Regions from separate parts of the Kitasatospora sp. NPDC048722 genome, predicted to be linked through region 1. Evidence: riboswitches for the same ligand, from Rfam matches in the RefSeq annotation. Region 1 holds a riboswitch; each other region holds the start of a gene.
What was found. Region 1 has a riboswitch for magnesium ahead of AB0C76_RS12825 (NRAMP family divalent metal transporter). Riboswitches for the same ligand answer to the same signal wherever they lie in the genome.
Positions count from the first base shown of each region.

Region 1 (9,594 bases):
GCGTTGGTGTGCAGCGACTGGGTGTGGCCCTGGGTGGCGGCCATCGCCTCGACGCACGTGCGGGTGACGTTGTTGAACACGTCCTGCGCGGTGAGGGACCAGCCGGAGGTCTGCGAATGGGTGCGCAGCGACAGCGACTTGGCGTTCTTCGGGTCGAACTGCTTGACCAGCTTGGCCCACAGGAGGCGGGCCGCGCGCAGCTTGGCGACCTCCATGAAGAAGTTCATGCCGATCGCCCAGAAGAAGGACAGCCGCGGTGCGAAGGCGTCGACGTCCAGGCCCACGTCGAGACCCGCGCGCAGGTACTCGACGCCGTCGGCGAGGGTGTAGGCGAGCTCCAGGTCGGCGGTGGCCCCGGCCTCCTGGATGTGGTAGCCGGAGATGGAGATCGAGTTGTACCTGGGCATCTTCTGCGAGGTGTACGCGAAGATGTCCGAGATGATCCGCATCGAGGGCTGCGGCGGGTAGATGTAGGTGTTGCGGACCATGAACTCCTTGAGGATGTCGTTCTGGATGGTCCCCGCCAGCTTCTCCGGCGGCACCCCCTGCTCCTCGGCCGCGACGATGTAGAGCGCGAGCACCGGCAGCACGGCGCCGTTCATGGTCATCGACACCGACATCTTGTCCAGCGGGATGCCGTCGAACAGCTGGCGCATGTCGTAGATGGAGTCGATGGCGACGCCCGCCATGCCGACGTCGCCGGTGACGCGCGGGTGGTCGCTGTCGTAGCCGCGGTGGGTCGGCAGGTCGAAGGCGACCGAGAGGCCCTTCTGGCCGGCCGCGAGGTTGCGGCGGTAGAAGGCGTTGGACTCCTCGGCGGTGGAGAAGCCCGCGTACTGGCGGACGGTCCACGGCTGGTTGACGTACATGGTCGGGTAGGGCCCGCGCAGGTACGGGGCGATGCCCGGGTAGGTGTCGAGGAAGTCCAGCCCGGCGAGGTCGTCGGCGGTGTACAGCGGCTTGACGCCGATGCCCTCGGGGGTGTCCCAGACGAGCTCGTCGACGTCCTTGCCGGTGGTCCGCCGCCAGGCGGAGCGCCACTGCTCGGGGGTGACGTCGCGGGCGGCGTCGCCGTCCAGCCCGATTCCGGTGAAGTCGGGGATCATCACGCCACCTTGTCCTCGTCGGCGCTGCCCGCACCGGTGATCTGGTCCAGCAGGGAGGTGAGGACGGCGACCGCGTCCCCGCCCGCGTGGATGAACGCGTCCACCCCGGCGGGTGCTTCGGCGAGCCGTCCGGCGAGCAGCACGCGCCGGGCGCCGGCCTCCTTGAGGGCGCCGGCGACGGCCGCGGCGTGCTCGCCGTACAGGGCGTCGCTGGAGCAGAGGCAGGCGACGGTGGCACCGGAGGCCCGGAAGGCCTCGGCGAACGCGGCCGGGTCGGCGGACTCCAGGGAGACGGTCGCGATCCCGCCCGCCTGGAACAGGTTGGCGGCGAAGGTGGTGCGCGCGGTGTGCGCGGCGGCGGTGCCGATCGACGCCAGGAACAGCTTCGGCCGCTCGCCGGTGGCCGCGCGGAAGGCGTCCGAGCGGTCCCGCAGGGCCTCGTACGCCTCGGCGCGCCGTACCTGCGGCAGCCCGCCGCCGGGCGCGGCCGGGGCCGGCTCGCGGACCAGCGGCTGTTCCTCCAGGTGCGGGAACTCGCTGACGCCGGTGACGGGTTCGCGCCGCTTGGCGAGCTTCGCGGAGCGCTCGGCCCAGGTCGCGGCGATCCGCTCGCCGACCAGGCCGGACTCCAGTGCGGCCCGCTGGCCGCCGGTCCGCTCGATCTCCTGGAACCAGGCCCAGGCGGCGTGCGCGAGCTCCTCGCTCAGCTGCTCGACGTACCAGGAGCCGCCGGCCGGGTCGATCACCCGGGCCAGGTGGGACTCCTCCAGCAGGATCGACTGGGTGTTGCGGGCGATCCGGCGGGCGAACGCGTCGGGCAGGCCGAGCGCGGTGTCGAAGGGCAGCACGGTGACGGCGTCGGCGCCGCCCACCCCGGCGGCGAGGCAGGCGACGGTGGTGCGCAGCATGTTCACCCACGGGTCGCGCGCGGTCATCATGACCCGGGACGTGACGGCGTGCTGGCGCTGCGCGGAGGCCTCGGCGGACGCGCCGGACACCTCGGCGACGCGGGCCCAGAGGCGGCGCGCGGCACGGAACTTGGCGATCGTCAGGAACTGGTCGCCGTCGGCCGCGTAGCGGAACTCCAGCTGGCCGAGCGCGGCGTCCACCGGGAGCCCGGCGGTGGTGAGGGCGCGCAGGTAGGCGACGCCGGTGGCGAGCGAGCAGCCCAGCTCCTGCGCGGGAGAGGCGCCGGCCTCGTGGTAGGGCAGGGCGTCGACGGTGAGGGCGCGGACGCGGGGGTAGTCGGCGGCGCAGCGGGCGGCGAGCGCGGCGGCGTCGGCGAGCAGGGCGTCGGTGCGGGTGGTGTCGCCGGTTCTGGCCTGGAGGCCGAGCGGGTCGGCGCCGAGGTTGCCGGCGGCGGCAGCGGGGGAGACCTCGCGCTCTTCGTACAGCTTGAACAACTGCTCGGCGGCGTCGGCGAATTCGGCGCCGGCGTCGAGGGCGACGGCGGCCAGGTCCAGGTAGACGCCGGTCAGCGCCTCGGGCAGCGCGGCGATCGGCAGGCCGTCCCCGCCGAGCTCCAGCCAGAGCGAGCCGACGCCGTTCTCCAGGTCCGCGAGGACCGCCTCGTTGGTCCGGCGCCGGTCCGGGTCGGCGTGCCGCTGGCGGACGTCCCACCCGGCGACGGCCGAACCCTGCGGGCGGCCGCCGCGCACGAACGGCGCGAAGCCGGGGTAACCGGCCTCGGCACCGGTGTTCTCGGCGGTGTACAGGGGGCGGGCGCTCAGGCCGTCCTGGAGGGTGGTGGCGAGCGCCTGTTCGGCGGCGGGGCCGTCCCCGGGCTGCGCTCCGGACTTGCGCAGCACGCCCTCGACGAGCCGCTGCCACTGCTCACGGTGCGCTGCCGGGAACTCGGCGGCGAGGGGGAGCCCTTCGGGCGGGACCTTCATGACCGCAGGTTAGCGCCCGTTCGCGTGAGCACAGGAGGGCCGGTCGGTGTGACCTTTCCCTCGATTTGGCGAGACTTCAGCACTCCGGGTGACGGCGGGTGCCAGCCCGGGCGTCGAGGGGTCGGGCGGTCGGGCGGACGGCTGAACGAAAGCGGCGGCCCCGGTCGTTCCAAGGAAGAGAAGTGGCAACGGGATTGTGGAACCTCGGCTCCCATCTATTAAGTTACTTCGAAGAAGGCGGGTGAGACTGACATCCCCCGTGCGATCTCACCCGCCTTCGCTCCGCCGTGCCCTGTTCCCCCTCGCTCCGCCCTGCCTCCGTACCCCGAAGGAGCCCACCGCCATGGGAAAGCGCCGCAAGCCCAGCCCCCCGAGCCGGGCCCGCCTCGCCGTCCTCACCACGGCCGTGGCCGGCGGCGCGGTGCTCGCCGCCGGGACCGCCCACGCCGAGCCGACGCCCACGCTCGCCTCCGTCAAGGAGCAGGTGGACAAGCTCAACGACGAGGCCGAGCAGTCCATCGAGCGCTACAACGGCTTCCAGGCCAAGCAGCAGTCGCTCCAGGCGGACGCGACCCGGATCCAGGACAAGGTCGCCCGCGGCCAGGAGGCGATGAACGAGCTGCGCACCCGGCTCGGCGCGGTGGCGGGGGAGCAGTACCGCACCAACGGCATCGACCCGGGCATCCAGCTGATGCTCGACTCCGACCCGGCCGGCTACCTGGAGCGCGCCGCCGCGCAGAACCAGGTCGTCGAGGGCCAGACCGCGCTGCTCAAGCAGGCCCGCGACGAGCAGCGCCGGCTCGACCAGGACCGCGCCGAGGCCGCCGCCATGCTCACCCAGCTCGACAGCGTGGGCGCGTCGCTGGGCGAGGAGAAGAAGCAGGTCCAGAGCCGGCTCGCGCAGGCCCAGGCGCTGCTCAACAAGCTGAGCGCCGCCGACCGGGCGAGGATCAACGCCCAGGAGTCCGCGGAGAAGGCGAAGGCCGCCGCCCAGCAGGCCGCCGCGGCCGACCGGGCCTCCCGCTCGGCCGACCGTCCCGCCGCCGGGCCCGGCGCGGACGCCACCCTGCCGAGCCCGAGCCCGAGCGGGAGCGGCCGCGTCGCCGACATCATCAAATTCGCCACCGCCCAGCTCGGCAAGCCCTACGAATGGGGCTCCACCGGACCGAACACCTGGGACTGCTCCGGCCTGACCGGCGCCGCCTACCGCGCGGCCGGCGTCAAGCTCCCCCGGATGTCGCAGGACCAGTGGAACGCCGGCACGCGCATCGCCCGCGGCGACCTCCAGCCCGGCGACCTCGTCTTCTTCTACGGCGACATCCACCACGTCGGCATCTACATAGGCGACGGCAAGATGATCCACTCCCCGCGCACCGGCAAGAACGTGGAGGTCCTCCCGATCTCCGTCATGCCGTACATGGGCGCCGTCCGCCCGGCCTGACGGGCGCCGCCCCGGACCTGGCGGCGGGGGCGGGCCGAGCCGGCCGGCGGCAGGTCGGCCGCCGGAGCCGGGCCCGGCCGTTCCCGACGGAACGACCGGGCCCGCCCCTTCGGGTCAGTTGGCGATGATCTGGAGCGTCCCGTCGCTCCCGATGCTGCCGGTCACGTAGAGGGTGTGGCCGTCGGGGCCGACCGCGAGGCCGTCGAGCTGGTCCTCGTCGGGGGAGATGGTCTCGGCCGCGACCGCGCTGCCGGAGGCGGTGTCGACGGAGAGCACCGACGGGCCGGCGCTGTAGTCGTTCTTCTCCACGTAGAGGCGGGTGCCGTCCGGGCTGACCTGCGGGGCGCGCAGGTCGGCGAAACCGCTGACCAGGGTGAGGTGCCGGGTGACGGTGTCGCCGGCCGGGTCGATCACGTCGGCCTGGCCGCCCTTGTAGCCGGAGGCCACCGCGAACAGGCGGGTGCCGTCCGGGCTGAAGACGGGGTAGTAGTCGAGCGCCCCGGCGGTGCCGCTGACGGTCCCGACCAGGGTGGGCGTGGCGCCCGCCGTGCCGACGTGGAAGACGCCGGCGTCGCCGCCGACGTACAGGTCGTGCCCGCCCGGCCGGAACGCGGCGGTGCCGGTGAAGCCGGTGGGCACCTGCACGGAACCGGTGAAGGCATGCTGGGCGGTGGAGAACGCGACCACCCGGCCCTGACCGTACTGGCGGTAGGCGGTGGGCCCGTTCTGGACGACGTAGGCGGTGGCGCCGTCGGGGCTCACGGTGAGGCCGGTGAGCGTGCCCGGGTTCCAGCCGGCCTGGCGCGGCTGGTCGGGCAGCGCGGTGGTGGTGAGCACGGTCAGCGTGGCGGTGTCGAGCACTGTGAGCTGCTGCCCGTTCGCGACGTACAGGCGGGTGCCGTCCGGGGAGAGCCCGGCGACCAGGCCGAGCTGGGTGGCGCCGAGGGTGGCCTGCCGGGTGACGGCGTCGCTCCGGGTGTCGACCGCCTTGACCTGGACGGCGTTGCCCGTCCCGGTCACCACGACGTACGCCGTGGTGCCGTCGGGGCTGACGAGCGGCTGGGCCTGGTTGTGGCCGACGGTGATGATGCCCTCGGTGCCGGAGACCGGGGCGGCGGCCTGGGCGGCGGTGCCGGTGAGTGCCAGGACGGCGGCGGCAGCAGCGGCCACGGCGGTCGTGCGGGTGTACCTGCTGATCGAACTCTTCGAAGTCTTCGCGGTCATCTCGGTTGTCGATCCCCCTTTGGCGCACCGCACGGTGCGGTGCCGGGGCAGGTTAACCGATCTTCCTGGGAGTCTGATGGACGGTCAGTGGACGGAGGGCGACGCCCGGGCTCACGGATGCGGCGCACAGGCCAACAGGTAGGGGAGCAGCGGGACCGCCACCACCCCGGCCCACCACGCCGCTCGGCGCGGGCGCCGGCCGCCCCCGGGGCGCGCCAGCCGCCGCACCCGGGTGAGCACCCCGGTGGCCGCGACCCCGAGGGAGCCGCCCGGCGGCGCCGGGGAGGTGGCCAGGGCGCAGAGCGCGGAGGCGAGTTCGGTGCGCGACACCCGGGCGAGCGCCGCGTCGTCGGCCGCCATCTCCAGCAGCAGCGCCACCTCCGCCCGTCCCAGGCGGGCCAGCGGCAGGCGGCCGAGGAGGAGCGCGAAGGCGTCGGCCGGCAGCCGGAGCAGGTGGTGCCGCCCGCGGATGTGCTCGCGTTCGTGCGCGACGGCGGCGGCGAGCTGGCGCTCGTCGAGGAGTTCCAGGGCGCCGCGCGAGACCACGACCCGGCTGCGGCGGCCGGGCAGGCAGTAGACGGCCGGGTGGGCGTGCTCCAGCACCAGCGCGTTCCAGCGCCGGTCGCGCACCGCGACGAGGTCCAGCACCTTCCGGTGCCGCCGGCGAGCCCGTCCGGCCCGCGCGCCGACGGCGGCCACCACCGCGGCGAGCCCTGCGGCCCCGGCGGCGAGCAGCCACCAGTCGTGGGTGTGCGGGGCCAGCGGCGGGGCCGGTTCGGCGTGCGGGAGGAGCCCGAGCAGTCCGGCGGGCTCGTGGGCGAAGGGTTCGACGGCGTGGTGGGCGGCGAGCAGCAGCGCGACTGCGAACGAGGCCATCAGTGCCAGCCACAGGGCGGTGCCCGCCACCGGGTGCGCCTGGAGCCGGGCCGAGCCGGCCAGCCGGCGCGGCAGTGCGAGACCGGTCGCGGCCAGGTAGAGGCCGAGCAGCGCGAGGGTCACCGCTCGTCGTCCCGGGCCTTCACCTGCTCCAGTGCGGCCAGCAGCGCGGAGGCCTCGTCGCCGGTCATGGCGTCGACGAAGTGCAGCAGCGCGCCGGTGCGGTCGTGGGTGGTCTCCAGCGCCTGGTGCATGAGCCGGGCGGTGTACGCCTCGCGCGTGCAGGTCGGCTCGTACACCCAGGCGCGGCCGACCTTGTCCCGGCGCAGCCAGCCCTTGGTGTGGAGGATGTCGGCCACCGTGGTCACGGTGGTGTAGGCGACCGGCCGCTGCTGCTGGAGGTCGTCGACCACCTCGCGCACCGTGGCCGGCCGGCCCCAGGACCAGAGCCGGTCCATGATCTCGGCCTCAAGGTCGCCGAACCCGCGCAGCACCGCCCGTTTCCCCTTCCTCGCCGCCGCCGTCTGGAACGGCGCCCATGGTACGGCGTTCGACGTCGCCGACGTCCTGCGTCCTCCTGCGTCAAAGTTCTACAAAGGTGTCGAAGGAAACCGGAAAAGTGGCCCACGGCGATCCGCACGGGGGTATGCTCTTCGAGGTTTGAAGAGGCACCTCGTTCGGTGAGGCGTCTTCACGGACACAGGCCACTGACCCGACGACGTCGAGAGACGCCCAGGTTCAGGACAGATCTTCCCGAGTTAAGGGTTGATCCCAAGTGGCTTCCCCGCAGCGCCCGTTGCGGCCGGGGATTACGCCGTGAAGTGCCAAAGCTCTGACGAGTTGGGGTGTACCGGTCGACGGGACCGGTCCGCTCCTTGCCGTGTCGCGATGCGGCGCACAGTCGGTGCGCCCCCCGGCCGGGAGGAGGCGAGAAACATGGACTGCAGTAGTCCGGGCCACAGTCGCCCCTGCCCCCGCATGCTCTCGTACACCTCCGGCACGCGGTAACAACCTTTCCTGCGAACGCTCCGTCAGGCGCTCCGTGGTGCGCTCAACCATGCCCTGACGCAAGCGACTTGACGCACCGTCATGTCAGCGCGACGCCCGAGACCGGCCTTGTCCCGGCTCGCGCCGCCGTGCGGCCCGGTGTCGCGCGTCCGCAGGGGGGATTACTGCTGCGTGCCCCCTGACGGCCCCCTCAAGGCAGGGGGCGGGGAGGACCCACCATGGCGAACGCCATGCTCGACCCGAAGGTTCCCGCCGCTCGCAGCGCGGTGCTGGACGACGCGCACATCGGTGACATCAAGGGTGCCCTCGGCACCATCAGGCTGGACGACGACGCGCCCCGCCGGGGCCTCTCGGTGCGGCTGAAGACGCTGCTGGCGATCATCGGCCCGGGCCTGATCGTCATGGTCGGCGACAACGACGCCGGCGCCTTCTCCACCTACGGCCAGGCCGGCCAGAACTACGGCACCCAGCTGCTGTGGACCCTGCTGATGCTGGTCCCCGTGCTGTACGTCAACCAGGAGATGGTGCTGCGCCTCGGCGCCGTCACCGGCGTCGGCCACGCGCGGCTGATCCTGGAGCGCTTCGGCAGGTTCTGGGGCGCGTTCAGCGTCATCGACCTCTTCCTGCTCAACGCCCTGACCCTGGTGACCGAGTTCATCGGCGTCACCCTCGCGGCCGGCTACCTCGGCCTGCCGAAGGCCGCCTCGGTGGTCCTGGCCGCCGCGATCATCATCGCCTCGGCGTTCACCGGCTCCTTCCAGCGCTTCGAGCGGGTCGCCGTCACGCTGTGCGCCGGCTCGCTGCTGCTGGTGCCGATCTACTTCATGGTCCACCCGAAGACCTCGCAGATGGCCCACGACTTCGTGGTGCCGAGCATGCCGGGCGGTTCGGGCCGGCTCGCGGCGGTCATGCTGGTGATCATCTCCATCGTCGGCACCACCGTCGCCCCCTGGCAGCTGTTCTTCCAGCAGTCGTACGTCATCGACAAGCGCATCACCCCGCGTTTCATGAGGTACGAGAAGGTCGACCTGTGGATCGGGATCGCCGTGGTCATCGTCGGCGCCGCCGCGATGATGGGCCTCACCGCCGCCGCGTTCGCGGGTACCGACGGCTTCGGCCAGTTCTCCGACGCGGCCGCCGTCGCCAGGGGCATCGAGGACAAGGCCGGCCGCCTGGCCGGTGTGCTGTTCGCCGTCGCCCTGCTGGACGCCTCGATCATCGGCGCCTTCGCGGTCTCGCTCTCCACCGCCTACGCCGTCGGCGACGTCTTCGGCATCAAGCACTCGCTGCACCGCGGCGTGAAGGGTGCCAAGGGCTTCTACGGGATCTACGCCGGCCTGGTCGTGGTCGCCGCGGCGATCACGCTGCTGTCCACCGAGTACACCCAGGGCCTGATGACGCAGTTCGTCCAGGTGCTCGCCGGCGTGCTGCTGCCCTCCGCGACCGTCTTCCTGCTGCTGCTCTGCAACGACAAGGCCGTCCTCGGCCCGTGGGTCAACGGCCCGAAGACGAACGCCTTCACCTCGGCCGTGGTCGGCGTGCTGGTCATGCTGTCGCTCATCCTGACCGCCGCCGTCGTCTGGCCGGACATCAGCTCGGACGCGATCCTGTGGATCATGGCCGGCTGCGGCGTGGCGGGCGTGCTGGTCGCCGGGTACTTCTTCACCTTCGGCCGCAGCGGCACCAAGGAGGACCCGATCGACCGCACCGGGCGCGGGAACTGGCGGATGCCCCCGCTGGAGTCCCTGGAGAAGCCGGTCATGTCCACCGCCCGCAAGGTCGGCATGGGCGCCCTGCGTGCCTACCTGCTGATCGCGATGATCATGGTCATCATCAAGGTCGTCCAGACCGCCCTGGGGCACTGAGCCGCCGGAAGCCCACCGAACGGACGGGGGCGGGCTGAGGTCCCGCCACCCGTCCGTTCCGTTCCTCCCCCTCCCGTCCGCCCGCAGTCTCTCCGTAGGAGGTGCCGCCGTGCACACCCTGACCACCGCCGAGTTCCTGGTCCGGCTGGCCACCGGCGTCGCCTGCGGCGCCCTGATCGGCG
Region 1 covers NZ_JBEZGX010000013.1:117,419-127,012, reverse strand. Annotated here, with positions in the region: gene scpA (methylmalonyl-CoA mutase) at 1-1,106, opposite strand, end outside; gene AB0C76_RS12850 (methylmalonyl-CoA mutase subunit beta) at 1,106-2,998, opposite strand; gene AB0C76_RS12845 (NlpC/P60 family protein) at 3,342-4,439, shown strand; gene AB0C76_RS12840 (hypothetical protein) at 4,554-5,663, opposite strand; gene AB0C76_RS12835 (M56 family metallopeptidase) at 5,775-6,662, opposite strand; gene AB0C76_RS12830 (BlaI/MecI/CopY family transcriptional regulator) at 6,659-7,030, opposite strand; M-box (ykoK) riboswitch at 7,205-7,391, shown strand; gene AB0C76_RS12825 (NRAMP family divalent metal transporter) at 7,766-9,412, shown strand; gene AB0C76_RS12820 (MgtC/SapB family protein) at 9,522-9,594, shown strand, end outside.

Region 2 (9,594 bases), on a different contig from region 1:
GATGAGCGGCGTCGACCTGAGCTGGCCCGACGGCGCCACGTGCCTCATCCGCAAGGGCGCCGCGAGCGCCGTCGCCCAGTGGGTCGTCCAGTCCGGCGGCCGGCTGCCGATGGCGGCCAAACCGCTCGTGGACCGGATCGCCGGGGACGGCGGCACCCCGCTGCTCGTCGCCGTGCACGACCGGCACGGCGCCCGCGCGCTCGGCGTCGTCGAGCTCAAGGACGTCGTCAAGGAGGGCATCGCCGAACGCTTCGCCGAGCTGCGGCGGATGGGCATCCGCACGATCATGGTCACCGGCGACAACCCGCTCACCGCCAAGGCCATCGCCGAGGAGGCCGGGGTCGACGACTTCCTCGCCGAGGCCACCCCCGAGGACAAGCTCGCCTACCTGCGCCAGGAACAGGCCGCCGGGAACATGGTCGCGATGACCGGCGACGGCACCAACGACGCCCCCGCCCTCGCCCAGGCCGACGTCGGCGTCGCCATGAACTCCGGCACCCCGGCGGCGAAGGAGGCGGGCAACATGGTCGACCTCGACTCCAACCCGGCCAAGCTCATCGACATCATCCGGGTCGGCAAGCAACTCCTCATCACCCGGGGCGCGTTGACCACCTTCTCGATCACCAATGACGTCGCCAAGTTCTTCGCGATCATCCCCGCGATGTTCGCGAACGCCTACCCCGGGCTGCACCACCTCAACATCATGGGCCTGCACAGCCCGCAGTCCGCGATCGCCTCCGCGATCATCTTCAACGCGCTGATCATCGTCGCGCTGATCCCGCTCGCCCTGCGCGGCGTCCGCTACCAGCCCGCCTCGGCCACCGACCTGCTCCGGCGCAACCTGCGGGTGTACGGGCTGGGCGGGCTGGTCCTGCCGTTCCTCGGCATCAAGGCGATCGACCTGCTGATCGAGTTCGTCCCGGGACTGGGCTGATCAGCGACCGTCCGGATGCCGGTGCCGGTGCCGGCGCCGGTGCTACTAGTACGCGCGGCTGTCAGGGGGCCGTCAAGATGCGGGCGGCACGCGTCATGGCGGCGTCAGCGGCGGCGCGGACCGGATGGTTCCGGGGTTCACTGGACATGACGGAACCGAAGACACGGAACCACACGGAGGCGAACGGCCATGACCGGGACCACCCGAGTGATCGTCGGCCTGAGCGGATCACTGAGCAGTCTCGCCGCCCTCTACCACGCCGTCGGCGAAGCGGCCCGACTCGGAGCCACCCTCGTCCCGGTCGCGGCCTGGACCGTGCACGACCGGGACGGGCTGCGGCCGCTGTCCGAACTGGAGCACGCCGCCCGCCGGCGCCTCGACATCGCTTTCGAACAGGCCTACGGCGGGTACCCGTCCGGCCTGGTCGTCCGCCCCGTGGTGGTCAACTCCGAACCGGGTCCCGCCCTGGTCGGCACCGTCACCGGCCCGGACGACCTCCTCGTGATCGGTGCCGCCACCCGCCGCCGCCTCGACCGGCTGCGTCACGCGTCGGTCGCCCGCCACTGCCGCCACCGGGCCGGCTGCCGGGTCATCGAGGTGTCCCCGTCCGAACTCCTGACCCGCCTCGAACTCCCCGCCCGCACGGGCGCCCCGCTTCCGCTCCTCGCCCGCTGACACCACCGCACCGCGACACCACCGCACCGCGGCACCACGGCCAGGGCCACCGGGGCCGGCCCGGCGAGCCCCCTGCGCCGCCCCCGTCCGATCCGCCCGGACGGGGGCGGCGTCATGTCAACGCCCCTCTGGAGAAGGAGCGTTGAGGTGGGCGCTCAGCCACGTGAGCGAGGGCGGCAGCAGCCGCGTCCGGGTCGCGAGGCTGTGCTCGCCCCGAAGCAGCCGGAGAGCGGGGACCACGGTCGGGACGGCCTGCGGGTGCACCATGCCGAGCCCGAGCGCGGTAGCCGCCCGTCGAGCCGCCGATCACGCCGAGGATCCCCTCGCACCCACCGTCATCAGGTCGCACTCGAACGCCATGCGCCCCGGGGAGGGTGTTCGCACCGGGAGTACGTGTCGGGAGTTCGTGTCAGAAGTTCGACAAAGGTGTCGAGGGTCGCGCGGTTCCGGGCTATGCTTTCGGGTGTTTGAAAGGCACCTCGTTCGGTGAGGCGTCTTCACGGACACAGGCCACTGACCCGACGACGTCGAGAGACGCCCAGGTTCAGGACAGATCTTCCCGACCTAAGGGTTGATCCCAAGTGGCTTCCCCCAAGGGGGGATTACGCCGTGAAGTGCCAAAGCTCTGACGAGTTGGGGTGAGCCGGCCGCCCCGGGGGGCAGGTTGGCGAGCTCCTGCCGAGTCGATGAACGCGCCGCCCGTGGTGCGCCCGACCGGAAGGAGGCGATCACATGGACAGCAGTAGCAGTCCGGGCCACAGTCAGCCCCGTTCCCGTGTGCCCGAGCGCGCCTCCGGCAGACGCTGAACACCTCTATCGCGCAGCGCTTCTGACGTCCCGTCGCACCCACCTCGCCCGCGCGGCCCCACATCGGACAGGCCGCCCCGGGTCGCGGTGTCGTGCCCGCAGGGGGCCACCGTCGCCCGCTGCGAGGCGCGCTCGCGCGTCAACCTGCCAACCCCACGCCACGCCCGGCCGGGGCATGCCCCCGCACGCCCGCCGACCGTTGAACCCGAGGTGAGTCGCCATGTCCGTCGCCGCTTCCTTCCACCCCGCCCCCCGGACCGCTCCGCCCCGCGGCCTGCGCGCCACCCCCGCCGGCGTCCTCGGCCGGATCGCCGCGGGCCCGATCGCCGCGGGCCCGATCGCCGACAGCGTGCTCCAGGCCATCGGTTCGCAGGCCCCGGCCGGGCCTCAGGTGCGCCTGCGGGCCCGATGGGAGACCGTCACCGCCGCCGACGGGACGGCGCGGCCGTGCGCCCGCCGGCATGCCGAGTACTGACCACCCGTCCGCTTCCGCCACCCACTCCACCAGCAGATTCACGCCGAAGGAAGTCCCGTCATGGCCGTCCGCTACCCCCGGCTCGACGTCATCTTCTCCGACCACCGGGCCGCCCTCCGCGCCGTCACGAGGGCAAGCGCCCCCGCGGCCAAGGCCGCGCAGGCCTCCCCCGTACAGCCCGTCCCCGCGCAGTCCCCCGTCCGGGCCACCCGGGTGCGGACCGGCGACGACACCCCGCCGAACGGGCTGGCGATCGACCCCGAGCAACGGGTCGCGACCGTCGACGGCCGCGAAGTCGACCTCACCTTCATGGAGTTCGAGCTGCTCGCCCACCTGGTCGCCAACCCGCTGCGGGTGCACAGCCGCCGCCAGCTGATGGAGAGCGTGTGGGGCCGCCCCGACAACGGCGACACCCGCACCATCTCCACCCACATCGCCCGGATACGCCGCAAGCTCGGCCCCGGACACCGGCCCGCCCTCGCGACCGTCCGCCAGGTCGGCTACAAGTACGACCCCCGGCTGGCCGCCGCAGCCTGACCCGTTCAGCCAACTCACCTTCCCCACCTCCACGATGAGGTTTCCGATGACTCCCGGCAAGCTGCTCCCGCGGCGCGGCGAGGCGGCGGGGCTGCTCGTCGTCCTGACGCTCCTCGTCCTCGAAGGCCTCGCGTTGAGCGAGGCCTCGGACCCGGAGCGGCCGGTGATCGGCGCCGCCCTGATCGGCGCCGCCGCCACCGGCCTGCTGCTCGTCGCCGCGCTGCTGGTCGGCCGCCGTCTGGCGGCCCGGCGAAGGCTCCCGCTGCCTCCGCCGGGCCCGGACGGCCCCGTCTACAGCACCCGCGCCCTGGAGGGCTTCCCGATGGAGGCCGTCCGCCCGCTGCTGCTCGCCGAGGACGGGCCGCAGCTCAACCAGCTCTACGCGGCCTGGGTGCTCGCCCTCGGCGGTCACACCGCGCCGTGGATCGCCCGCCGGCTGGACCTGCCCGTCCCGACCGTCCGACTGCTCGTGGACGCCGTCCGCGAGCGGCGCCGGGGACGGCACCGGCCCGGCCCCAACCCACCACCGTCGCAGCGCCATTGACGACCGCGCCCACCAACTCCGGCCCCCGCGTCGCACCACGAGAGGAACCCTTCGGTGATCACCGCCCTGGACCACGTCCAACTCGCCGCTCCGCCCGGCAGCGAGGCCATGCTGCGCGCCTTCTACGGCGACATCCTGCAGATGGCCGAGCTCCCCCGCCCCGCCTCGCTCGCCGCGCGCGGCGGCTGCTGGTTCGCCGCCGACGGTGGCCGCGTCCGGCTCTACCTGGGCATCGAGGACGCCTTCCGGCCGACCACCAAGGCCCACCCCGGCCTGGCCGTCGACGAGATCGACGCCTTCGCCGGCCGGCTGGAGACCTCCGGCGCACTGGTCGTGTGGGACACCTCGCTGCCGCCGAACCGCCGCTTCTACACCCAGGACCCGGTCGGCAACCTGCTGGAGTTCGTCGAGCAGCAACCCGCGCAGCAGCACGCCCAACAGCCCGCGCCGACCGCCGAGAAGCCGACCGGGTCCTCCCGGGAACCTTCATACAGTTGACGACAACTGATTGAAACCGCAAGCTCCTTAACGTCTCCTTACCCGAATCCCCTTCCTCCCCCGGGCTTCCGGCGGACAGGCTTCCGAATGCTCCGCCAGGTGCGCGACCGCGCACCGCGGAACGTCCAGGGGAGGACTCCACCGTGCCCGACAGGCAACACCGACGGCTGCTCGCGATCGCCGTCACCCTCACCGCGATCGGCCTCACCACCACCCAGGCCTTCGCCGCCCCCGTCCCGGTGCCCACCACCACCGCCACCACCCACGACGGCACGACGGACGGCGGTGACGGCGGCAGCGACGACGCGCACGACTCCATGGAGTCCACCGCCCAGTTCACCGAGGCCCGCACGGCCCCCGGCGTGGTCGCCCCCGGCGCGTACGGTGCGGCCTGGGCGCAGCTCAAGTCCCTGCCGCGCACCGGCGGCGAGTGGGAGCACGTCACCACCAAGCCCTACAACGCCGACGACCCGCGCTACCGCGACGTCAACTCCAACTCCAGCGGCGGCTCCGGCGACGTCACCGGCCGGATCACCGGCCTCGCGGCCGACGACGACGGGCACGTCTACGCGGGGGGCGCCGACGGCGGCGTGTTCCGCTCGCGCACCGGCGGCGGAGACTGGGAGCCCATCGCCGAGAAGCTGCCCTCGCTCTCCACCGGCACGCTGGACCTCGACGGCTCCGGCCGCCTCTGGTACGCCACCGGCGAGGCCAACACCGGCGCCACCACGTACGTCGGCACCGGCGTGTACGTCCTCGCCGACCCCAAGCACGGCACGTTCCAGCCCGGGGACCGGGTCGGCGGCGCCGAGCTGGAGTCCACCACCATCCACGCGCTGCGCTTCGCCGGCGACAAGGTGTGGGCGGCCACCAGCCGCGGCGTGTGGAGCCACTCCACGACCACGCTCACCGGCCCGTGGACGCTGGAGTTCGCGCCCAACCCGGACTACCTGCCCGGCGGTTCGAAGGCGGCCGACCCGAGCGCGCCGTACAAGAACATCGCCAACGACATCGCGATCGACCCCAAGGACCCGTCCAAGGTGGTCCTCGCCGTCGGCTGGCGCAGCGGCGACACCTACAACGGCTTCTACAGCAAGGCTGCGGACGGCAGTTGGCAGCGCGTCGGCTCGCTCGGCGACCTGCCGACGGATGCCGCGAACGTCGGCGACGTCACCTTCGCCCGCTCGGCGGACGGTTCGCGCTACTACGCGATCGACGAGTCCCCGGCGGTCATGGCGAGCAACCCGGACACCGGACTCAAGGGCGTCTACGTCTCCAGGTCCGGTTCGCCGTCCGGCCCGTGGACGCTCATCGCGGACAAGGACAAGCTCAGGAACTCCGGTTCGGCCCTCCAGGGTGCCGGCTACCAGCCCGGCATCCAGTCCTGGTACAACCAGTTCCTCCAGGTCGACCCGGCCAACCCGGACCACGTCTACGCCGGCCTGGAAGAGGTCTTCGAGACCACCGACGGCGGCGGCTCGTGGGTCACCGCGGCGCCGTACTGGAACAACCCGTTCCCGTGCTGGAGCATCGACCCGGCCAAGCAGACCGGTGACTGCTCGCCGACCACCCACTCCGACCAGCACGCCGCCGCCATCGGCACCTACCGGGGCCGCACCAGCGTCTACGTCGGCAACGACGGCGGCGTCTACCGGCGCCCGGTGAACGGCCAGTTGGACGCCTACGGCCACGGCAAGGACTGGACCTCCCTCGCCGACGGCACCATCGACACCCTCCAGTACTACTCGGTCGGCGTCGGCAAGGACCCCGCCGACCCGTCCGGCCGGGGCGTCATCGTCAGCGGCGGCCTCCAGGACAACGGCGAGTCCATCCTGCGCGCCCACGACAAGGTGATGGGCTCCAACTTCGGCGGCGACGGCGGCGACACCATCGTCGACCCGAACAACGGCTGCAACATCGCCCAGGAGTACGTCTACCTGGACATGTGGGTCACCCAGAACTGCGCGGTGAACAACGGCAGTTGGCTGACCGACCCGGCGAAGGCCACGTCCTTCGAGGTCGCGCCGCCCGACAAGGACGCCAACGCCGCCCGCTTCATCGCCCCGCTGACGACCGACCCGAGGAACGTCAACACGTGGGTCGCCGGCGGCCGGCACGTCTGGGTCCAGAACAAGGGCTTCGCGATCCGCAGCGGCAGCGAGTGGACCAGCGCGTACGACCTCGGCGCCGGCCACGTCGCCACCGCGGTCGCGACCGTCAACGGCACCGTGTACGCGGGCTGGTGCGGCCCCTGCAACAACCAGGGCTTCACCCGCGGCATCGCGGTCGGCAAGACCGACGGCACCGGCTGGCACCAGCTGAACCTGCCCGTCGACGGCACCCTGCCCAACCGGTACGTCTCGTCCTTCGCCGTCGACGAGAACGACGCGCAGCACGTCGTCGTCGCCTTCTCCGGCTTCTCCCGCGCCTGGACGGAAGGCCCCGGCGCCGGCATCGGCCACCTCTTCGAGTCCCACGACGGCGGCACCACCTGGACCGACATCTCGGCCAACCTGCCCGACGTCCCCGCCGACACCGTCAGGTTGCTCCCCGACGGCGGCATCGCCCTCGGCACCGACGTCGCCGCGTTCTACCGCGCACCCGGCGAGAGCCGGTTCAAGGTCCTCGGCGAGGACCTGCCGACCACGTCGGTGCTCCAGCTGAGGAGCGGCCCCGACGGCAAGCTCTACGCCGCCACCTTCGGCCGCGGCATCTGGGCCATCAAGACCCGCCGCGACGGCTGACCCGTCCCTACACCCGCGACCCGGGCGCGGCGGCGGCCCCGCCGCGCCCGGCGTTCGCCTGCGCGACCAGGTACGGCACCATCCCGCGCTCCGCGAGCGCCGTCCGCCAGGCGTCCCGCGCGAGCGCCAACTCCCCCGGACCCCCGGCGTCCCCGGCCGAGGCCCCCCGCGAGCGCGAGGCCTCGGCAGCCAGCCCGATCCCACCCGCCAGCGCACTCACCAGCGCCACCCCGGCCGCGACCCACCCGGCGCCGACCAGCGCCCCGCTCAACACCTCCGAGTCGTCGGCCAGCCCGAGCGAGTAGCCGAGCAGCAGGAAGATCCCGGCCGCGGCCCCGGAGACGAGGGGCACGATCACCGCCAGCACCCCCAGCCACCCCGAAGCCCGCTCCGGCGCAGGCGCGTCCACCGGCAGCCGCGCCTCCGCGTCGGCATCCGCCCGCAGCCCCGCGTACCGCTCGTACTCGGGCGCAGCGGCGGCCAGCACGTACTCCGCGTTGTCCCGCGCACACCGCCGCAACCGCTCGACCCCGTGTGCCTGTTCCCCCGTCGCCCGCAGCGCGGCCTGCACCGCCGCCCCGGCGAGCGCCCTGCTGAGCACCGTCTCGAAGTCGGCCCGGTCCTGCTGAGGAAGCCGGAGCGGTCTTTCCATGGTTCAACCCCGTTCGCTGTTCGCGTCGCCCCCGCCTTGGCGCCGGCTTTACCAGCCCTTAGTTCTACAGCACTGTAGAGCATGGGGTGCAGGCGGAGCAGCACTCGTGACCAGTGAACTTATGGCTACGGAACGGGATCGGCCATGGGTACACGCCGCAGAGCGGCCAGGATCGATCCGACGCCCCGTCGGCCGACGGCAACGCTCCGAGCCCTCCCCGCGTGCAGGAGGACGAGCCTAGGCCACCGTCAGGATGCCCCGCATGAAGTGGTGGAACGTGCACTGGTACGAGTACGGGCCGCGCTGCGCCGGTGCCGTGACGGTGGCCGTGGCGCCCGGGGCGATGGGGGCCGTGCCGAAGGTGCGGTCCTGGGCGGTGAGGGTGTGTTCGACGGCGTCGGTGTTCACCACCGTGACGGTGCCGCCTGGGCGGACGGTGAAGTTCGCGGGCTGGAACTGGAAGTTCCCGATCGTCACCGTCACCGCCGCCGGGCCGGTGGGGGCCGCCGTCGCGGGGCCGGGCTGCGCGGACGGCGGGGCGGTGGGGGTGTTCTCGTCCGGCGCCGGGCCGATGTAGGCGCTGAGGCAACCGCTCAGGCCGGCAGCCAGGAGGAGGGCGCCGCCGGCCCGGGCCAGCCGGGTCGGCGGGCGCATCAGTCGGTGGCGGCGGCGGTGACGAGCCGGATCCGGCGGGCGTCCGCGGAGGCCGGCGGGGCGGAGCCGAGGTTGGAGACCGTGGCGGTCAGCACGGCGTCCACGTCCGGGATCCAGTTGCTGGTCTTGGACGGCACGATGAGCTGGCGGTGCTGCTCCGTCCCGTCGCACTGGATGTCCGTCTCGGCGGTGCGGGTGGAGCCGAAGGCCTTCGTGGCGGCGTCCTCCGGGTCCTGCTGCTCCACCGTGACGGTCAGCGACCTGGCCTCGGCGGCGACCCCGCACGCGTACGTGACGTCGACCCGGACCTTGCCCGGGATCTTCTGGTCGATCCGGGCGCCGTCGATGCTGACCGACGTCGTGGGCTGGTCGGGGCCCGGATCGGCCCCTGCGGGTACTGCCAGGCTGCTGAGGGCCGTGGTGAGGGCCGTCAGGATGATCCACCGCTGCACTGCCAACCTCCCGGGGGGCTAGGACGAGCTGCGGCCGACGCTAATCGCCCGCCCCCGGCCCCGCGCGCCGGGCGGCCCGAACGGCTCACACACCGTCCTGAACGGCTCACACCGCCCGGCGCTGCGGGCCTGGCTCACGCCGCCTGCCGCACCAGCCCGGCCCGCGCGCCCGGCCGCAGCCAGACGACCCACGTGAGCGCCGAGCAGGCCAGGTAGGCCGCCAGGAATCCCACGTACGCGGCGTCCCCGTTGTGGCTGGCCTGGAAGGACTGCCGGAAGGCGAGGTTGACGATCACCCCGCCGAACGCCCCGATCGCGCCCGCGAGCCCGATGAGCGCGGCGGAGCGCCGTCGTGCGTCGGCCTCCGCCACCGCCGGGTCGGCGCCGGCGGCGACGGCGGCGCGGGCCCGGCCCTGGTAGTGCGCGGGGATCATCTTGTACGTCGAGCCGTTGCCGATCCCGCTGAGCACGAACAGCGCGACGAACCCGGCCAGGAACAGCGGCAGCGAGCCCGCCCGGGAGGCCGCGAGCACGACGGCCGTCCCGGCGCCCATGGCCGCGAACGTCGCGAGCGTGACGCGCGCGCCGCCCCAACGGTCGGCGAGCCGTCCGCCGACGGGCC
Region 2 covers NZ_JBEZGX010000047.1:53,989-63,582, reverse strand. Annotated here, with positions in the region: gene kdpB (potassium-transporting ATPase subunit KdpB) at 1-934, shown strand, start outside; gene AB0C76_RS29640 (universal stress protein) at 1,124-1,609, shown strand; M-box (ykoK) riboswitch at 2,081-2,254, shown strand; gene AB0C76_RS29635 (hypothetical protein) at 2,637-2,891, shown strand; gene AB0C76_RS29630 (winged helix-turn-helix domain-containing protein) at 2,952-3,428, shown strand; gene AB0C76_RS29625 (hypothetical protein) at 3,475-3,972, shown strand; gene AB0C76_RS29620 (glyoxalase) at 4,027-4,470, shown strand; gene AB0C76_RS29615 (glycosyl hydrolase) at 4,614-7,214, shown strand; gene AB0C76_RS29610 (hypothetical protein) at 7,222-7,866, opposite strand; gene AB0C76_RS29605 (cupredoxin domain-containing protein) at 8,104-8,520, opposite strand; gene AB0C76_RS29600 (hypothetical protein) at 8,520-8,972, opposite strand; gene AB0C76_RS29595 (nitrate/nitrite transporter) at 9,107-9,594, opposite strand, start outside.
Region 2: another riboswitch for magnesium. It lies ahead of AB0C76_RS29635 (hypothetical protein); the one in region 1 lies ahead of AB0C76_RS12825 (NRAMP family divalent metal transporter).

Region 3 (9,594 bases), on a different contig from region 1:
GCGCGCAGGTTGCGGAAGATGCGGTGCTCGGCGCGCGGGTCGAGGGCGGCGGTGGGCTCGTCGAGGACGAGGAGGCCGGCCTCGCGGTGGAAGGCGCGCGCGATGGCGAGGCGCTGCCACTGGCCGCCGGAGAGTTCCTCGCCGCCCATCCACTCGACGGCCAGGAGGGTGGACAGGCCCCGGCGGAGCTTGGCGACGACCTCGGCCGCGCCGGAGGCCTCGGCGGCGCGCAGCACGGCGGCGTCGCCGTCGGCGGCCGGCTGGCCGAGGGTGATGTTGTCGCGGCAGGTGAGCGGCCACCGGGCGTAGTCCTGGGGGACGACGGCGACCTGGTGCCACAGGGCGTGCGGGTCGAGGTCGCGGGTGTCGTGGCCGTCCCAGCGCACGGATCCGGCGGTGGGCAGGTAGAGGCCGGAGAGGAGTTTGGCGAGGGTGGTCTTGCCGGACCCGTTCTCGCCGACGAGGGCCAGGATCTCGCCGCGTTCGACGTGCAGGTTCACGCCGTCGAGGGCGGTGCGTTCGGAGGAGGGGTAGGCGTAGCGGAGGTCCTCGACGGCGATGCGGCGCGGGGGCTCGGGCACCCGGTCGCCGCGCTGGAGGCGGTGGCCGCCGGCGGTGTCGAGGAAGGTGGACCAGTCGTCGAGGTACATGCCGGTGCGGAACAGGTCGGCTCCGTAGCCGACGATGCCGTGCAGGCTGGTGCCGACCGCGCCGAGCGCGAACACCGCCGCGCCGCCCTGGGGGAGTCCCATGCGGCCGGTGCTGACGAGCCACAGCATCGCCGCCCACACGAGGGCGGTCCCGAGCCCGGTGGCGGCGGCGCCGAGCACCGAGACGCGGGCGCTCTGCAGTGCGGCCCGGCGGGACGTGGCGTCCAGGCGGCGGCCGACGTGCTCGTACTTCTCGAGCAGGAAGTCGCCCATGGTGTCGGAGCGGATCTGGTCGGCGTTGCGCTTGACGTGGATGTACCAGCGCAGATTGGCCATGATCCGGCGGTCGCCGATGGTGGCCCGGTTCGCGAGGAACTGGACCCGGGCGGCGCGCACCGACGCGAAGCCCTGCGGGAGCGCGGCGAGTACCAGCAGCGGGAGCAGGAGGGGGTGGAGGACGGTCAGGACGCCGGCGGCGCCGATGAGCGAGGCGACGGAGGCGATCAGGTTCTGCGCCTCGCCGACGATGTCGACGCACACGTCGGCGCCGCGGTCGGCGGCGTCCAGCTCGTCGTTGTAGCCGGCGGTGTCGTAGGCGGTGAGCTCGGCGGCGACGGTGGCGCGCAGGACGGCCGCCTCGGCCTCCCGGGAGATGCGCGGGGAGAGGTGGATGGTGATGGTGCGGATCGTGATGCCGAGCAGCGAGCGGGCGCCGGCCGCGGCCGCGATCACCAGGATCGACGGCGCGGCGTGCGCGAGCTTGTCGCCGACCCGGCCGGGGCCGAACAGGGCGGCGATGGTGCCGGTCGTGGCGAGCAGGCCGGTCGCGCCGAGCACGGCGGAGAGGACCTGGCAGGCGAGGAGCAGGGCGACGGAGAACCGGTCGATGCGCCAGCCGAGGCGGAAGGCGCGGACGACGAGCGTGGGCAGGCGGCGGGCCATCGCGCCGACGCTGATCGCCTCGATCGTCTCGATGCGGCGGCGGTCGGCCAGCCACGTGAGTTCCTCGTCGGCGTCGTCGGGCGCGTTGACGCCGTCGGCGGACTGCTGGGTCGGGGCGCTCATGCTCCCACCTCGCTTCGCTCGGCAGGGGCATTCGCCCATGCGCGCCATCTGATGATTCGCTCACTTCGTTCGCTCATGCGTCGGCCTCCTCGCGGGGGTCGCCGAACACCGGGGTAGGGGGATTCTCCACAGCTCCTCCAGGCGCGTGAACGGACGTGCAAAGCCGTCGCCGGGCAGCCCGTGTGTAGCCCAAATGGGCAAGAAGACACCGGAGTTGAGGCTGCGCGGCGGGCGGCGGAGGTCCGATGATGGTGCTGTTCGAGCCCGCCGTTCAAGCGATTTGCTCCCCGGGCGAGCCCGGGTCGAACGGGGTGTTTTCGAGCACCCGGCGGGAGGCCCGTGGAGCGGCGGGAAGCCGGGCGCGCAAGGCGCGGGGGCCCCGGCGGGGGAGGCCGGAGGGCACTGCGGAGCCGTCGCCGGATTCACTCGTTCGGCTGGTCGTGCGGCGTGCGGGGGTTCCCGGGCCCCCGAACGCCACCGGGCCTGCCGTCCGTGGACGACAGGCCCGGTGGTGCTTTCCGGTTGTTCAGCCGATGCCGAACCAGCCGAGGATGGTCTGGCCCAGCAGGATCGTCGACATGAGCGCGACGCCGACGACCGCGATGGTGGCCACGACGCGGTAGCGGGGGCTGTTGGCCGCGTCGCCGAGGACGGACCGGCGGTTGGTGAGCACCAGGAGATAGACCAGGACGATCGGGCTGATCAGGCCCTGGAGCACCTGGGTGCCGATCAGCAGCTGGATGAGGTCAACCGGGGTCAGCGCCACGATGGCACCGAGCGCGATCTGGGCGGTGAACAGCCCGAGGAACAGCGGCGCGTCGCGGAAGCTGCGCGACACGGAGCGCTCGACGCCCGCGGCCTCGCCGATCGCGTAGCTGGCGGAGAGCGGCACCACGGCGCCGGCCAGGGCGGAAGCGCCCATCAGGCCGAAGGCGAACAGCAGCTCGGCGCCGTGCCCGGCGACCGGCTTGAGCGCCTCGGCGGCCTCGGCGGCGGACTCCAGCGGGCCGGTGCCGCCGATGGCCGAGGCGGTCGCGATGATGATCGTCAGGCTGATCACGCACGCGAACACCGCGCCGAGCACGGCGTCCGCCCGGATCAGCTTGTAGTCGGCCGGCTTGGCACCGCGGTCGACGACGCCGGCCGCCGCGTAGAACTGCATGTACGGGCTGACGGTCGTGCCGATCAGCGCGACGGCCAGCAGGATGAAGTCCTTGCTGGGCTCCAGGTGCGGGATCACCAGGTGCTCGCCGACCTGCCCCCAGTCCGGGTGGCCCATGACCATGGCGACGGGGTAGGCGAAGAACGCCAGCGACATCACCAGGAAGATGCGCTCGGCCCACTTGTACGAGCCGAACAGCACCAGCGACCACAGCAGGACGGCGGCCGGCGGGATGACCGCCCACTTGGGCACCCCGAGCAGCTCGAAGGCGGCGCCGATCCCGGCGAACTCGCTGACGACCAGCCCGGTGTTGGCCAGCAGCAGGCAGAACACGGCGAGCGCGGTGAGCCGCAGGCTGAACTGCTCGCGGATGAGCGCGCCCAGGCCCTTGCCGGTGTGCGCGCCGAGCCGGACGGCCATCTCCTGCACCATCACCAGGGCGATGGTGACGAGCACCATGAAGAACAGCGTCCCGTAGGTGAACTGCGAGCCTGCGCTGGCGTAGGTGGCGATGCCCGCGGCGTCGTTGCCGGCGTTGGCCGCGACCAGCCCGGGACCGGCCACCATCGCGACGGCGGCGATCCGGCGGAAGCCCCTTCGGCGTCCGGGCGCGGGCGCGGACGACCGCGGCCCCGCCGGCGCGGCCGCGGACGCGTCGGCGTCGGGGCGGGTGTCGAGGTCGCGGGTCATTTCAGGAGCCTCCGGAAGTGCAGGCGCCCGCGCTCGGGGAGCAGCGAGTCGAGGATGTCGTCGGCCAGGACCCGGCCGAGGGGGCGGTCGGTGTCGTCGACCACGAGCAGGGAGGTGGCGCGGGCCGCGACCAGGTGGTGGGCGGCCTCGGCGAGACGGGTGTCGGGGCGGACGGTCACCGGCGGGCCGAACTGGGCCCGCCAGGCGACCAGGTCGGCGACCACGGTGGTGTCCTCGGCGACGGCGAGGTCGAACAGCGGGATGTCGCCGACCAGGACGCCGTCGTCGTCCAGGACGGTCACCGCGTCGATGTCGGTGCGGTGTTCGGCCTGGGCGGCGAGCTCGGCCCGCACCTCGCCGACGGTCCGGGCCGAGCGGGTGGTGACCAGCAGGGTGGTCATCGCGCCGCCGGCCGTGCCCTCGCGGTGGGTGAGCAGCGAGCGCAGCTCGGCGGCCTCGGGCTCGGGCATCCGGGCCAGCAGGTTCTCGCGCTCGCCCGGGTTCAGGTCGCGCAGGGCGTCGGCGGCCTCGTCCGGCTCCATCTCGTCGACCAGCCGGGCGGCGTGCTCGGGCGGCGCCTCGCGCAGGAGGTTCTCCAGCTCGGCGGGCTCCATCTCCTCCAGCGCGTCCGCCGCGTGCTCCGGCTCCAGCCAGCCGAGCAGCTGCTGGCGCTCGTGGCGGCCGAGGTCCTCCAGGATGTCGGCGAGGTCGGCCGGGCGCAGCCGGTGCAGCGCGGAGCGGGAGGCGCGCAGTCGCACCTCGGCGGGGCCGTGGGTGGCCTGTTCGCCGAAGGGGGCGACGGACTGCCAGTCCAGGACGCCGTCCGGGGTGGGGCGGATCTGCCAGCGGCGCGGCCCGAGGCGGCGCAGGAGGGTGGGCAGCGAGACGTCGACGCCGACCAGGACGGTGCGGGCGGCGAGCGGGGCGAGGTAGAGGTCGGCTGCGCGGGTGACCTGGACGCCGTCGACGTCGACGAGTTGGTGGTCCATCACGTCGCGGGCGAGCAACACCTCGCCGGGCCTGCGGTTGAAGTCGCGCAGGTCGACGCGGGAGGTGCGCAGGCGGACCCCGCTGGTGTGGATCCGCTCGACGGTGGTGGCCGCGATGAACGCGCGGCGGCGGCCTATGCGGATGATCAGGCCGGTGACGGGCGGGTAGGGCTCCGGTCCGTAGAGGCGGGCGACGACGTCGACGACGCGGCCCACCTCCTCGCCGGCCTGGTTGGTGACCGGGCCGCCGACCAGCCCGGCGAGCGAGACGAGCGACGATCGGACGGCCTTGGTGACGGTGGTGCGGCGCTCGGCTTCGACGGTGCGGTCGCGAAGGCGCGCCGTGGCGGACGAGAACAGTGTGGTGGTGGCCATGGAGAAACCCCCCTCGCCCCGGCAGGACGGGGCATCGGGCCGCCTGGTGGCATGCCACTGCCAACCCTGACCGCAGGGGTCACCGGGCGCACGCAGGGGCCTCCCGCGTCACACGGACGCGAGGGGGGAAGCGGAGCGGACCCGGCGGGTCAGGGAAGGAGGAGCCGCCTGGAGCGGCGGAAGAAGGACGGCGGGAACGAAACGGTGGAGGGCCGACTATGGCCAGGACTTCCGTCCATCACGCCCCCTCCCGATCTCGGCCGCGATCCGGTGCCGCGGCGGCATGGCAGGGTGGACGGACGTCACCGCCCGATGCACCCCAACTCGTCAGAGCTTTGGCACTCCACGGCGTGTCCCCGGCCGGTGCGGGCGGGGAAGCCACTTGGGGTCACCCCTTGGGCCGGGGAGACCTGTCCTGATCCGGAGCGTCTCTCGACGGGTGGGATCAGTGGCCTGTGTCCGTGAAGACGCCTCACCGAACGAGGTGTCTTTTCGAATCCTTGACAGGATAGGGCCTCGCCATCCCCCCGGCATAACCCTTGACCTGAGCTTGACCCCGCCCCGACCAGCGGGGGAGCCGCCGGGCGCGCGTCGGCGCGCGCGTGTGCGGAGGCGTACGCGGGTGTCCGGAAGGCGAGAGGACCCGGGAGCGTAGCCTGCTCCCGGGCCCCTGTGTGCCGCCCAATTGCTCACACCGGCACGTTTAAGGGCCGCGGATCAGATTGAAACCGACGCGTTCTGCCGTTGAACTACCGTGCCACGGAGCGGCACAGGCAGGACTTGAACCTGCATTCGTCGATGTTCGTCCGCACCCGGTCGATCCGGTGTTCGGCGGCGAATGCTGAGACTGGAGCGAGAGTCTGAGATTCACGGGGCCCGCCTCTGCCTGGCTTGGGCTACCCCGGCCGGTGGTGCCGGGGGGAGGATTCGAACCTCCACTGTGACCCCTGGTCAGCTTCAACATCAGTGTCAGCTTTTTCGCACCGCGCGAGCGCCCCCATCCGGTCTCCCGGAGAGTTCTCGGCGCCGTTCGGTGCACCCGCCCGGCTCCCCGGACGGGCGATCAGGCGGCTACCTGAACAGGTAGCCGAAGACGGCGTCGCCGACGCGCTGGTCGGTGACCTCCACGGCGTTGGCCTCCTCGCGGGCGAACTTGACCGCCTGCTGGAGCTTCTCCACCCGCTCGGCGAGCTCGTTCACGCGCCGGGCCGGCAGTGCGCCGGAGAACTTGACGGTCGTCCAGTAGCCGACCGGGACGTCCTCGTAGTAGACCTCGACCTGGGCCGGGTGCTTCTCGGTGGCCTCGGCCTTGACGTGGTTGCGCGGCACCTTCTTGGTCCGGATGGTGCGCACCGGCTCGGTCTTCCAGGAGTCGGTGGACGGGTCGAGGTTCCACGACTCGGAGGCGTCCAGCACCGGGAGCTTGCGCACGAAGGTGAACAGGTCGGTGAGCTGCTTCTCCAGGAAGAGCAGGTACGGGACGGGCACCTGGGCGAGCAGCACCTGGCCGTCCACCACCACGTCGGCGCGGGCGCCGAGGTTGGCCCAGTCCTTGGTGGCCGTCACGTCGAACAGCCGGGTGAGGGTCGTCGCGGTGGACCGCAGGATGTCCTCGGCCTTGAGCTGCACCCGGGTCGACTCCGGCGGCAGCTGCTCGCCCTCCTCGTCCTTGGGCTGGTAGGTGCGGGAGATCCCGGCCAGCAGCGCGGGCTTCTGCAGGTCCTGGTGGGCCTGGGTCAGCTCCTGGAAGGACTTGGACTTGACGCCTTTTTCGACGGCGATGATCTGGTTCAGCTTTGCCACGTCGAGGACGCTAGCAGTCCCGAACTGGTGCGCGGTACCCAATTTATGACCAAGCGGGCTCCCGGAACCGGACCGGGACCGGCCGGGGCGACGGGTCCGCACCGCGGCGTGTCCGGGGACGGGGGCGCGCCACTAGGGTATGGGTCCGTGACAGCATCGAACGGGGCAGTCGTCGGGGGCCGGTACCGCCTCCACGACCTCATCGGGCAGGGCGGCATGGGCCGCGTGTGGCGGGGGCGGGACGAGACCCTCGGGCGGGACGTCGCCGTGAAGGAGGTGCTCCTGCCGGCCGGCGTCGACGACGAGCACCGCGAGCAGCTCCTCCAGCGCACGCTGCGCGAGGCGCTCGCCGCCGCGCGGCTCAACCATCCGGGCATCATCACCGTGCACGACGTGGTGGAGCACGAGGGCGCGCCCGTGATCGTCATGGAGTACGTGACCGGTGCCTCGCTCGCCGCGCTGCTCGGCCGGGACGGCGCGCTGCCGGCGCGGCGGGTGGCCGAGATCGGCGTCGCGATGCTGAAGGCGCTCCAGCAGGCGCACGCGGCGGGGATCGTCCACCGCGATCTCAAGCCGGACAACGTCCTGTTGATGGACGAGCGCGTCATCCTCACCGACTTCGGCATCGCGCACATGGCCGACGCGACGACCGCGCTCACCCGTACCGGCGCCGTCATCGGCACTCCCGCCTACATGGCCCCCGAGCAGCTGGAGGGCAAGCCGCCGACGGCCGCCAACGACCTGTGGTCGCTCGGCGCGACGCTGTACGCGGCGGTGGAGGGCCAAGCGCCGTTCCACGCCGACACGTTCAGCGCGCTGTGCATCGCCGTCGTCACCCAGCCGCCGCGTCCGACCCAGCGGGCCGGTGCGCTCGCGCCGGTGCTCGCCGGGCTGCTCACCAAGGACCCGGCACAGCGGCTGACGGCCGAACAGGCCATCGCGGCGCTGGAGTCGGTGGTCCGGGGTGGGACGGCGCCGGTCGGCCCGCCGCCGACCCGGGTCGACGCGCCGCCGCTCCAGCCCGGCTTCGGGCCGCCCGTGGGCTACCCGCCGCCGCCGTCCGGGAAGCCGCTCCGGTCGGTGCTCGGCACGTTCCCGCACCAAACGCCGACCCCCGACGGCGGCTTCGCGCCGAACCAGCAGACGGCGCCCCATCCGCCGGGGGCCGACGGGCTCATCGCTGCTCCCCGGGGCAATGCGGCCGTCGCCCGGCTGGTGCGCTTCCTCGGCAGCATGGCGGTGCTCTGGGCCGTCGGTCTGTTGATGCCGTGGAACTACGTGCGACAGATGCCGCCCTCCTCCTACCTGTCCGTGCTCGTGGCCACGGTCGTGTTCTCGCTCGTGCACGCGTTGCCCCGGCCGCGCCTCCATCCCGGGCTGGTGTGGGCCCTCTTCCTCGTCGTCGACGTGGCGCTGTTCTCCGGGAACTTGTATATCCAGTACCAGGGGTGGCTGGGCATTCTCGGCTACGGCCGGGCGTCGGGCTCGGTCCTGTTGAACTCGCTGATCGTCGCCACCTGCGCCTGGCTCCTGTGGTGGAAGGTCCCGGGCAGCCGTCGCTCCTGATGCCGGGCCGGACCGGACGAAGATCATCCGGGCGTAGGCTCTTCGCGGACGACGAGGCAAGAGAGGCAGACATGGGCCAGAAGATCATCCGGTTCTCGGACCTGACCGGCGAGCACGTGGAGAACGACGACGACCTGGTGCGCATCGTGGTCCGCCGGCACCCCGACCTGGCGGACGGACCGGTCGAGATCGAGGCGCTCGCGGGTGAGCTGGCGGCGCTGGAGGAGCTGGCGCTCGACCTGGTGACGATCGAGCTGCACCACCCGGGCTCGGACGAGCCGCGGACGGTCGTGATGGAGGCCGGAGCGTTCGACCGGCTGGCCTCGGCGACGCCGATGACGGAGGTGCTGCGCAGCGCCAAGCCGGTCGCCCGGTCCGTCCCGAGCACGAGCCCGGCGTCGCTCGCCGCCAGGGAGAAGGTCAACTACGCGAGCCTGGACCACGCCGGCCGACCGCACAAGGGCCGCACGACCGACGCCGAGAAGCAGGTCGTCCAGCAGCACCTGGAGGAGATCAACGAGCGCCTCGCCACCGAGGGCGTCCGGACGATCGACCTGGCCAACTCGGAGCACGTCGCCCGCTACGGCCTGGAGGCCCTGGCGCGGGCGATCGGCGTGACCCAGGACTGAGGGTGGTGCGGAAGGGGCGCCGGGCGCTGGGGCGGCGTCCGGAGCCCCTGCCGTCGCGCTCCGTTCGGCCGAAGGGATGACGGGTGCGGTTCGGCTCGCGTCGCGTCGTCGGGGCCGCGCGGCCGCTCCCTAGCGTGACCGGTGATCGGGGGATCCACGGAGAGCGAGAGGTGCGGTTGATGCTGCGGAGGTGGGCAGTGACGGCGGTGGTGTGCGGTGCGGTGGCCGGGATGCTCGGTGCTGCGGGGCCGGTCGAGCGGCCGAGGGCCGGCGCGGACTCCGTCGTGGTGATCCAGGAGGACCCCGACCCGGTGCTGCCCGGCGAGGTGACAACGGTGCACGGGATCGTCGCCAACGAGACGCAGCGGGACGCGCCGGAGCTCGTCGTGAGGATCTCGCTGCCGGCAGAGGCCGTGCCGGAGGGCCGGTTCTACCCGAAGTCCTGCCGGAAGAGCGACGACGACAGGACCGTGACCTGCACGTTCCCGGCGGGTCTGCCGCCTGAGCGCACCGCGACGGCCCTGATCCCGGTGCGGGTCTCTCGCGACGTCGTGGGCTCCGCGATCAGCGGCACGGTGTCGGTCAGCAGTTCCACCGACCCGGGGGTGGACGACTCGCAGCCGTTCACCATCCAGGTCACCGGCTGACCGGCCGACCGGCCGGGC
Region 3 covers NZ_JBEZGX010000048.1:16,782-26,375, forward strand. Annotated here, with positions in the region: gene AB0C76_RS29805 (ABC transporter ATP-binding protein) at 1-1,715, opposite strand, end outside; gene AB0C76_RS29810 (divalent metal cation transporter) at 2,242-3,567, opposite strand; gene AB0C76_RS29815 (CBS domain-containing protein) at 3,564-4,931, opposite strand; M-box (ykoK) riboswitch at 5,243-5,422, opposite strand; gene AB0C76_RS29820 (hypothetical protein) at 6,003-6,734, opposite strand; gene AB0C76_RS29825 (serine/threonine-protein kinase) at 6,882-8,300, shown strand; gene AB0C76_RS29830 (hypothetical protein) at 8,372-8,929, shown strand; gene AB0C76_RS29835 (hypothetical protein) at 9,109-9,576, shown strand.
Region 3: another riboswitch for magnesium. It lies ahead of AB0C76_RS29815 (CBS domain-containing protein); the one in region 1 lies ahead of AB0C76_RS12825 (NRAMP family divalent metal transporter).